DNA from 4 places in the Streptomyces sp. NPDC046335 genome. Region 2 is predicted to be linked to each of the others. Evidence: riboswitches for the same ligand, from Rfam matches in the RefSeq annotation. Region 2 holds a riboswitch; each other region holds the start of a gene.

Region 1 (2,190 bases), on a different contig from region 2:
CGAGCGAGACGCCGAGGATGGCGTTGGCGCCGAGCGAGCCCTTGTTGTCGGTGGCGTCCAGGTCGAACATGGCCTGGTCGATCAGGCGCTGCTCGGTGGCGTCGTAGCCGACGAGCTCCGGGCCGATCTGCTCGATGACGGCGAGGACGGCCTTCTCCACGCCCTTGCCCATGTAACGGTTGGGGTCACCGTCACGGAGTTCGATGGCCTCGAAGGCTCCGGTGGAGGCACCGGACGGGACGGCGGCACGACCCGTGCTGCCGTCGTCGAGGCCGACCTCGACCTCGACCGTGGGGTTGCCTCGGGAGTCCAGGATTTCCCGGGCTACGACGACGTCGATGGACGGCACGAGCATCTCCTTCTGGGATGTGACGCGTTTACGCGGGGCCGCTTCGGCCCTGCGTCTCCTGAGCCTAACCGGCCCGGAGCCTTCGGCCAGCCGACCGCCCGCCCCGTGGGACGCACGAGCGCCCAAATACCGGGGAAACGGGACGGAAGCCCGCGTTTCTACTGACCAGTAGCTCGCTGAAGGCGAACAGCCGGGGGCGACCAGCCGGGGGCCGGGGGCGGACATACCCCCGCCCCGGTGCGTACGGGGGATACGCGCACCGGGGCGGGGAGCCCGTGGGGACGGGGGTACGGCCGTGCGTCCGCCGAGGCACGGCCGTGGCCGCGCGGGTCAGCTCAGGTGGAGCTGCTGGCCCGGGTAGATGAAGTCGGCGTTGTCGATGATGTCGCCGTTGAGCTTGTAGACCTTCTGCCAGCCGCCCTTGACGTCGTGCGACTCGGCGATCTTCGACAGGGTGTCGCCCGTCTTGACCTTGTACTCGCCGTCGCCCTTCTCGACCTTCTTGCCGGTCGGGGTCTCGACGGTCTTCTTGGTCTGGGTCTGCGGCGCGGGCTGCGGCTTCGGCGCGGCCTGCTCCTGCGGGGCGGCCTGCTGCTGCGGGGCCTGCTGCTGCGTCTTCTGCGGCTGCGGCTTGGTCTGCTGCTGCGGGGCCTGCTGCTGGGCGCCGCCGCCACCGGAGGCGTTGGAGAGGCCGACACCACAGCTCGGCCAGGCACCCTTGCCCTGGCCCGCGAGGACCTTCTCGGCGATCTCGATCTGCTGGGCCTTGGAGGCCTTGTCGGCGCTGGACGCGTACTTGGTGCCGCCGTACGCGGCCCAGGTGGACGGCGAGAACTGCAGGCCGCCCTGGTAGCCGTTGCCGGTGTTGATGGACCAGTTGCCGCCCGACTCGCACTGGGCGACGGCGTCCCACTCGGAGGCGGTGGCGGCCGAGGCCGAACCGGCGGCCATCAGCGGGGCCGCCACGGCGGCACCGGTGACACCGGCGAGCGTGACGACACGGGTGGCCTTGGACGGACGGCGGTGCTTGCCCTTGCTGGAAAACAGCATGAGTTGATCCCCTCACCGACGCCTGCGAGGTGAGCTGTCGGGTTCGGGCCAGTGAAGTTGCCCGGCCGCACTCTCCCGAGTGCGGCTCCACCCCTAGCCGGTCCGTACGTCCCGCTCCTGTTCGGAGCCGAACTTCCGGGCCCGGCACTTACCTTGGGTCCCCCGCTCCTGCCTACGGCGCTCGAAGCGACGATTGTTCCCGTCCGGCCGTTGGCAGGATTCGGCGTACCGACCGGCGGGGCCCACCAATGGCGAGCGGTCACGACCGTAGACAGGGGACCACCCGAATTTCAAAGACGATCAGGGCTTCTGAGACCCATCTCTCACTCGCGCCAAAACGGGCATTCGACGCGAAGTACCCCGCCGACGCATCGTCAACTACCCCTATTTTTCGCCCAAATCGAGGCTCTGACCGGGGAGAATGAGGTCCGGGTCGTCCCCGACGGTCTTCTTGTTCTCGGTGTAGAGCCTGGACCAACCGCCGTCCACACCGTGGTCGTCGGCGATCGCCGAGAGGTTGTCGCCGGAGCGGACCGTGTACGTCCCGTCGGCCGGCTTGTCCGTCCGCTCGTGGCCGCGCGAGGCGTGCCGGCCCGAACGGTCGCCGGAGGCACTCCCGTCGGCGCCCGAACCGCTCTCCCGCGCGCTGCCGCCGCGGTGCCGGCCGGTGGAGGAAGCGGAGTCCTCGTCCCTGCCCGTGGGCGAAGTGCTCTCGCCGTCCGCGGACTCGTCCGAGCCGTCCGGCGCGCCCTTCTCCGCCTTGCCGCCGGGCTCCGCCTCGTCGGCCTTGC
Region 2 (2,190 bases):
TGCCGTCCACGGCTTCCTCGACACCATCCGCGAAGGGCATCCGACGGCACCACTGCTGGTCGTGTCACCCATCCTGTGCCCGGTCCAGGAAGACACTCCCGGCCCCCTCATGCCCGACTTCGACGGCGGGACCCTGCGGTTCAAGGCCACGGGTGATCCGGCCGAGCGGGCCGCCGGGCGCCTGACACTCAACGTCATCCGCGACGAACTCGCCCGGATCGTCGAACAGCGGACGGCCGACGACCCCCACCTCCACTACCTCAGCGGCCGCGACCTCTACGGCGAGAGCGACTACGCCGAGTTCCCGCTGCCCGACGCGATCCACCCCGACGCCGCGGGGCACCGCCGCATCGGAGAGAACTTCGCGCGGCTCGTGTTCGGCGAGGACGGCCCCTTCGCCGTCGAGGGGCAGGGCTGAGCCCCGGACACATGGCGCGCCGGGGCTCAGAGGGGACGAGATGGGGGGTGTGGATCAGTACGGGCCGTTCACGTTGTCGATCGAGCCGTACCGGTCGGCCGCGTAGTTGCAGGCGGCGGTGATGTTGGCGACCGGGTCGTAGCTGTCCAGCGACGTGCCGGGCACGTGGTACGCGGTGAACGTGGGCGCGATGACCTGGAGCAGACCCTTGGACGGGGTGCCGGCGGCAGCGTTGGAGTCCCAGTTGTTGATGGCCAGCGGGTTGCCGGAGGACTCACGCATGACGTTGCGGTGGATGCCCTCGTAGGTGCCGGGGATGCCGTGCTGGGCCAGTATGTCGAGCGACTCCTTGATCCAGCCGTCGAGGTTGTTCGTGTAGGTCTTCTTCGCCGGGGTGGCGGCCGCGGGCTCGGCGGCGGACGCGTTGTCGCGCTCGGAGCGGTCCGCCCGGTCGGCGGCCGGCCTGGGCTCGGCCGTGCCCGCCTTGCCGAGGTTGAGCTTGAGCCCGGGCTTGATCAGGCCGGGGTCGTCACCGAGGACGCCCCGGTTGTTCTTGTACAGGCTCTCCCAGCCGCCGCTCACTGACTGCTCCTCGGCGATCGTGGAGAGGGAGTCACCCGACACGACGACGTAGGTCGTCGAGGCCGCGGCGGGCTTGGCGACCGTGCCGGCCGGCGCCGCGTTGGCAGCGGTGGCACCGAGCACCGGGAGAATGAGCACGGCCCCGCCCGTTCCCGCGACGGCGATGCCTCGGTTGAGCGAGCTGGACTTGGGGCGGCGGTGCTTTCCCTTTGCGGGCATGACGAAATCCTCTCCGTCGCCTGCGAGGTGAGCTGTCGGGTTCGGACGGGAGATGTCCGGTCGCACTGTGAATACGACTTCACCCCTAGCCTTTCCGGAATCCGGATCGGCGGCTTACCTGGGTCCCCCGCTCCTGCCGTGCGTCAGTGGGTGGATGGGTTTCCGGGCAGCGGCAGGATTAGGCGTTCCGCCCGGATTGACGGTGACGTTAGGCGAGAAAGCCCGGGCGGAACAAGTCTCGAATTCGCATACCGAAAGCCCGTGGTCCGTTTCTGATGATCAGAAACCAGGGTCTTTCTTGATCGATAATTCCAACTTTCTTTGCGCAGAACGGGAAGCGCGTTCGGAGAGGCCGGCGGGCGAGATTGTCGGCGTGACTCATTTCACTGAATGAGGAACGGCGTTGAGCGTGGCCCGAACGCGCTGTAATGCGGGCAGGTTTCCTATTCAGTGCGAGTGTGACGAACCTGCCCGCCTCGTACTGAAACGGGACATACTGCGGCGGTCGCTTACTTCGTGAAAGGGGTCATAACGCCCATGACGCGCTCGCGATCGATGAAGGCGGTCAACGCGTCCACGGTTGCGTCGGGCTGCTCTTCGGGAATGAAGTGTCCGGCCTGCGGGATGCAGACGCCGGTCGCGTTCTCCGCCCACGGGCTGAGGGAGGCGGCCATGTCGGGGATCGAGCCATGGGAGCTGGAGATTCCCAGGACCGGGACGGTCAAGTGCCCTTGTTCGAGGGCGTCATGGTTTTTGCGCGCCGATTCCGCGGCCTCGCGGTAGTAGGCGAGAGACGCCGAAAGGCCGCCCTCGGCCGCGATGGCGGCGGCGTAATGGTCGATCTCGACGTCGTCGAAGGTGTCCGGGGACAGGGCTTTGACCTTCAAGAACCAGCCGACGTAGTCATGTTCGCGGCCGGTGAGCAGAGTCTCGGGCAGTTCGGGCACCAGGTGGAAGGCGAAGTGCCAGGT
Region 3 (2,190 bases), on a different contig from region 2:
CAGCCCCGGGTTGCCGGACGCCTGGGCGAGCGTCTCGTGGAACCAGCCGCCCAGCGAGCCCAGATCCTCCCCCTGGCCCTTCCTGCGGCGCTCCTGGCCCACCCTGACGAGGCCGCGCAGGACCTTGAGGTGGGCGTCGGTGCGGCGCCGGGCCGCGCGTGCCGCGGCCAGCGGTTCGAGCAGCAGGCGAAGCTCCAGGAGGTCGGCGGCCTCCTGCTCCGTGGGCTCGGCGACACACGCGCCCGCGTGCCTGCGCGTCACGACGAACCCCTCGGCCTCCAGGGTGCGCAGGGCCTCGCGCACGGGGACGCGGGAGACGCCGTAGCGGCGCGCGAGGAGGTCTTCGGTGAGCCGGCCGCCTCTTTCATGGACGCCGGAAATGATGTCGTCCCGTATCGCCGTGCATACAGAGTGCGCGGGAATGCGCATGACCGGACCTCCGCCTTGATCCCCGCGCGACGCGGTCGATTGACGCTCTTTCCGTGACTCTATTGCAGGACGACGCGTTTTCCGACGGGGGACGGAATTCATGGATATCTTTTGGCCAGACGCCGAAAGCCCCGGCTCTTCGTGAGCCGGGGCTTTCGGTACGGCGTCGGGGCGCCGGTCGGGTACGACGTGGACGACGCCGGTCAGACGTTGACGCCGTGCGCGCGGAGGTAGGCGACGGGGTCGATGTCCGAGCCGTACTCCTCGCCGGAGCGGGCCTCGAAGTGCAGGTGCGGGCCGCTGGAGTTGCCCGTGGAGCCGGAGAGGCCTATCTGCTGTCCGGGGGTGACCGCCTGGCCGACGGTGACGCCGAGGGAGGACATGTGGCCGTACTGGGTGTACGTGCCGTCGTTCATCTTGATGACCACGTTGTTGCCGTAGGCACCGCCCCAGCCGGCCTCGACCACGGTGCCGGAGCCGACCGCGTGGACCGGGGTTCCGGAGGCGGCGTGGAAGTCGACGCCGGTGTGGCTGCCGGAGGACCACATGGCCCCGCCGGTCTGGTAGCCCGTGGAGACGTAGGAACCGGAGATCGGGGAGACGTAGGTGTTCAGGCGCTTGCGCTCGGCCTCGCGGGCGGCGCGCTCCTTCTCCTCGCGCTCCTTCTTGGCCTTCGCCTTGGCCTCGGCCTCGGCCTTGCGCTTCTCCTCCGCGGCCTTCTTCTTGGCGGCCTCTTCGGCCTTCTTGGCGGCGGCGGCTTCCTCGGCGGCCTGGTGCTGGGCGGCGGCCTGCGCGTCGATGCTCTCGGCGAGCGTGTCGCCGACGGAGATCGCCTGGGTGAGTCCGGTGTGCTCGATGGCCGCGTCATCGGCGGCGGCGAGCGCGGGAGCTGCCAGGCCTCCGATGACACCGGTGGTGGTGAGCGCGGCGACGCCCGCGGCATTCGCCGTGGTGCGCGTGAGGCGGCTCGGACGACGGTGCTTCCCGGTGGCACGGGTGAACGCCATGAAGCGGCTGGTCCTTTCCTTCCCTCTCGCCTACCGGGTTAGCTGACGGGTTCGGAGCAGGAAGGTCTCCTACGGGCCCCTCACCTCGCGGCAAGGTTCCCGATTCACCCCAGGGGACATGTGGGTCCCCGGCTCCCCTGGCTCGCGCCGTACGGGGACTCGGCGATGACTGTCCGGTGCCGCGGCTGCGGCGTACTGCGTGACGAACAGCCGGACCGACGCTAAACGTGACGTCTTTCGAACGACAAACAGAACGCCTCTTTTGTAGCGCACGCCACACGGCAGACAGGCAACCTCCATAGTAATTCGGACATATGAGGAACCCGGCAGCCCAAACGGCCACCGGGGTCCTGACATGTCCTGACTTGCTGCTGGCTGCTGGCTGGCCGCGTCGCTGCCCGTCGCTCAGCCGGGGACGCCGCTCAGCCGGGTACGACGCTCACGTCGCCGATGCCGAGGGCCCTGACGGGCTCCTCGATGCGCGCGGCGTCGCCCACGAGGATCGTCACCAGATGGTCCTCCGGGAAGGCGCTGACGACGGCCGCGGTGGCCTCCACGGTGCCGGTGGCGGCCAACTGCCGGTAGAGCCGCGCCTGGAAGTCGTCCGGGAGGTTCTGCTCGACCTGGTCGGCGAGCGTGGCCGCCACGGAGGACGCCATCTCGTACTTGAGCGGGGCGACGCCCACCAGGTTCTGCACCGCCACGTCGCGCTCGGCGTCGGTCAGGCCCTCCGCGGCGAGCGTGCGCAGCACCT
Region 4 (2,190 bases), on a different contig from region 2:
GACGTCCGGGAAGGCGCGCAGGAGGTTGACCGTCGTCATGATCAGGTCGTCGAAGTCCAGCGCGTTCGCCTCGCGCAGGCGTGACTGGTACATGGCATAGGCCTGGGCGAGGGTCTTCTCGAAGCCGTCGGCGGCCTTGCTCGCGAAGTCGTCCTCGTCGATCAGCTCGTTCTTGAGGTTGGAGATCTTGGCGCTGAACGACTTCGGCGGGAACTTCTTCGGGTCGAGGTCGAGGTCGCGGCAGACCAGAGCCATCAAGCGCTTGGAGTCCGCCGCGTCGTAGATCGAGAAGGAGGACGTGAAGCCCAGCTTCTTGTACTCGCGGCGCAGGATGCGGACGCAGGCGCTGTGGAACGTCGACACCCACATCGCGTTGGCCCGGGGCCCCACGAGCTGCTCGACGCGCTCCCTCATCTCACCCGCGGCCTTGTTCGTGAAGGTGATCGCGAGGATCTGGCCGGGGTGCACGCCGCGCGCGGCGAGGAGGTACGCGATGCGGTGGGTCAGCACACGGGTCTTGCCGGAACCGGCGCCGGCGACGATGAGCAGCGGGGCACCCGCGTGCACGACGGCCGCGCGCTGGTTCTCGTTCAGCCCCTCGAGCAGCGCCGCCGGGTCGATCACCGGGCGCGGGGCACCGTCCCGGTAGTGCGTGTCCCGGGTCATGGGCGCGTCGAACTTCCCGTCGAACAAGTCGTCCGGAACGGGCTCCGGAGCGCTGTCCTCGGGCGGGGGCGGAGGTTCTTCGTCCGTGGCCCGCGAGGGCTGCAGGTCCGCCAGGAAGCTGTCGTCAAAGAGGCTGCTCATCGCCTCCCGAGTCTAGGCGGACCCACTGACAACCCGCGCCGGGTTCCGCCGACCCACTCCTTGGCTCACAGCGTGTCCACTACCGAGCACCCTCTGCCATCGCGTCACGAGGCCGCGCCCGGGGCCTCGTAAAGTCACGAAAATGTATCGGGCATATCGAACATCAACCTTCACAGGCGCCACACAAGTTGGCTAGCGTGCTGCGCGGGCCGCTCGTATTCCCACCGGCGAACCCCGCCGGGAACGCGCGGCCCCCGCCGAGTCCGACATGTTCGGAGCCGGGGACCCACCGAGAACTTGGGGTGAATCGGTCCCGTACGCAGTACGGAACCGTAGGGCAACCTTCCGGACCACCCGCCCGAACCCGACAGCTAACCCGGTAGGCGGCCTACGGAAGGAGTCGCCTCCCTTGGCGTCGCACCGCAAGCCGCGGACCCGGTCAGCCGGAATTCGCACCGCCCCCGCCGTCGGCATCACCACGGCCGCCCTCACCTCCGTGGCGCTCCTCTCCCAGAGCGCCCAGGCCGCGCCGTCGGCGCCCGCCAAGCCCAGCCTGGAAGAGGTCCAGAAGAAGGTCGACGCCCTCTACCACCAAGCGGGCGTGGCCACCCAGAAGTACAACTCGGCCAAGGAGAAGACCGAGAAGCAGCGCAAGAAGGTCGACCGCGTCCTGGACGATGTGGCCAAGCGCACGGACAAGCTGAACGACGCGCGTCAGGAGCTCGGCTCCTTCGCCGCCGCGCAGTACCGCACCGGAGGCGTCTCGGAGACGGCCACCATGCTGCTGGCCGACGACCCGCAGGGCTATTTCGACCAGAACCACCTGGCGGACCGGCTGACCACGCGGCAGAAGAAGGCCGTCGACGACTACGAGACGCAGCGAGCCGCGGCGACGAAGCAGCGCACGAAGGCGGCGAAGAGCCTGGAGACGCTGACCGACTCGCGGGAAAACCTGCGGACCAGCAAGCGGACCGTCCAGAAGAAACTGGGCGAGGCGCGCGAGCTGCTCTCGGAGCTGACCACCGAGGAGAAGGCGCGGCTCGCGGCGATCGAGCGCAAGAAGGAGCGGGAGGCCAAGCGCAAGGCCGAGAAGCTGGCCCGCGAACAGGCCGCCGAGGCGGAGCGCAAGCGCGAGGCCGAGGAGGCGGCGCGGAAGGAGAAGGAGCGGGAGCGGGAGGACGGCCAGGGCTCCGGCTCGGGCTCCGGCACCGGCTCGGATACGGGTACGGGTACGGGCTCCGGCACAGGCTCGGGCTCGGGCTCCGGGAGCACGGACGGCAGCTACGCCACCAAGGCCGCGAAGGTCATCGACTTCGCCGAGGCCCAGATCGGCAAGCCCTACGTATGGGGCGCCACGGGCCCCGACTCCTACGACTGCTCCGG

The links. Region 2 has a riboswitch for cyclic di-AMP ahead of ACZ6JY_RS11710 (transglycosylase SLT domain-containing protein). Riboswitches for the same ligand answer to the same signal wherever they lie in the genome.
Region 1: it holds a riboswitch for cyclic di-AMP, as region 2 does, so the genes downstream of both, ACZ6JY_RS13110 (transglycosylase family protein) here and ACZ6JY_RS11710 (transglycosylase SLT domain-containing protein) in region 2, are expected to answer to the same signal.
Region 3: it holds a riboswitch for cyclic di-AMP, as region 2 does, so the genes downstream of both, ACZ6JY_RS08910 (M23 family metallopeptidase) here and ACZ6JY_RS11710 (transglycosylase SLT domain-containing protein) in region 2, are expected to answer to the same signal.
Region 4: it holds a riboswitch for cyclic di-AMP, as region 2 does, so the genes downstream of both, ACZ6JY_RS28605 (C40 family peptidase) here and ACZ6JY_RS11710 (transglycosylase SLT domain-containing protein) in region 2, are expected to answer to the same signal.

The regions. Positions count from the first base shown of each region.
Region 1 is NZ_JBVJFF010000005.1:148,826-151,015, forward strand. Features, by position in the region: gene eno (phosphopyruvate hydratase) at 1-349, opposite strand, end outside; gene ACZ6JY_RS13110 (transglycosylase family protein) at 680-1,399, opposite strand; cyclic di-AMP (ydaO/yuaA leader) riboswitch at 1,404-1,589, opposite strand; gene ACZ6JY_RS13115 (transglycosylase family protein) at 1,784-2,190, opposite strand, start outside.
Region 2 is NZ_JBVJFF010000004.1:490,915-493,104, forward strand. Features, by position in the region: gene ACZ6JY_RS11705 (GDSL-type esterase/lipase family protein) at 1-418, shown strand, start outside; gene ACZ6JY_RS11710 (transglycosylase SLT domain-containing protein) at 473-1,219, opposite strand; cyclic di-AMP (ydaO/yuaA leader) riboswitch at 1,224-1,378, opposite strand; gene ACZ6JY_RS11715 (alpha/beta fold hydrolase) at 1,729-2,190, opposite strand, start outside.
Region 3 is NZ_JBVJFF010000003.1:506,675-508,864, forward strand. Features, by position in the region: gene ACZ6JY_RS08905 (GntR family transcriptional regulator) at 1-429, opposite strand, end outside; gene ACZ6JY_RS08910 (M23 family metallopeptidase) at 633-1,436, opposite strand; cyclic di-AMP (ydaO/yuaA leader) riboswitch at 1,449-1,611, opposite strand; gene ACZ6JY_RS08915 (M16 family metallopeptidase) at 1,859-2,190, opposite strand, start outside.
Region 4 is NZ_JBVJFF010000012.1:114,933-117,122, forward strand. Features, by position in the region: gene ACZ6JY_RS28600 (ATP-dependent DNA helicase) at 1-807, opposite strand, end outside; cyclic di-AMP (ydaO/yuaA leader) riboswitch at 1,053-1,209, shown strand; gene ACZ6JY_RS28605 (C40 family peptidase) at 1,217-2,190, shown strand, end outside.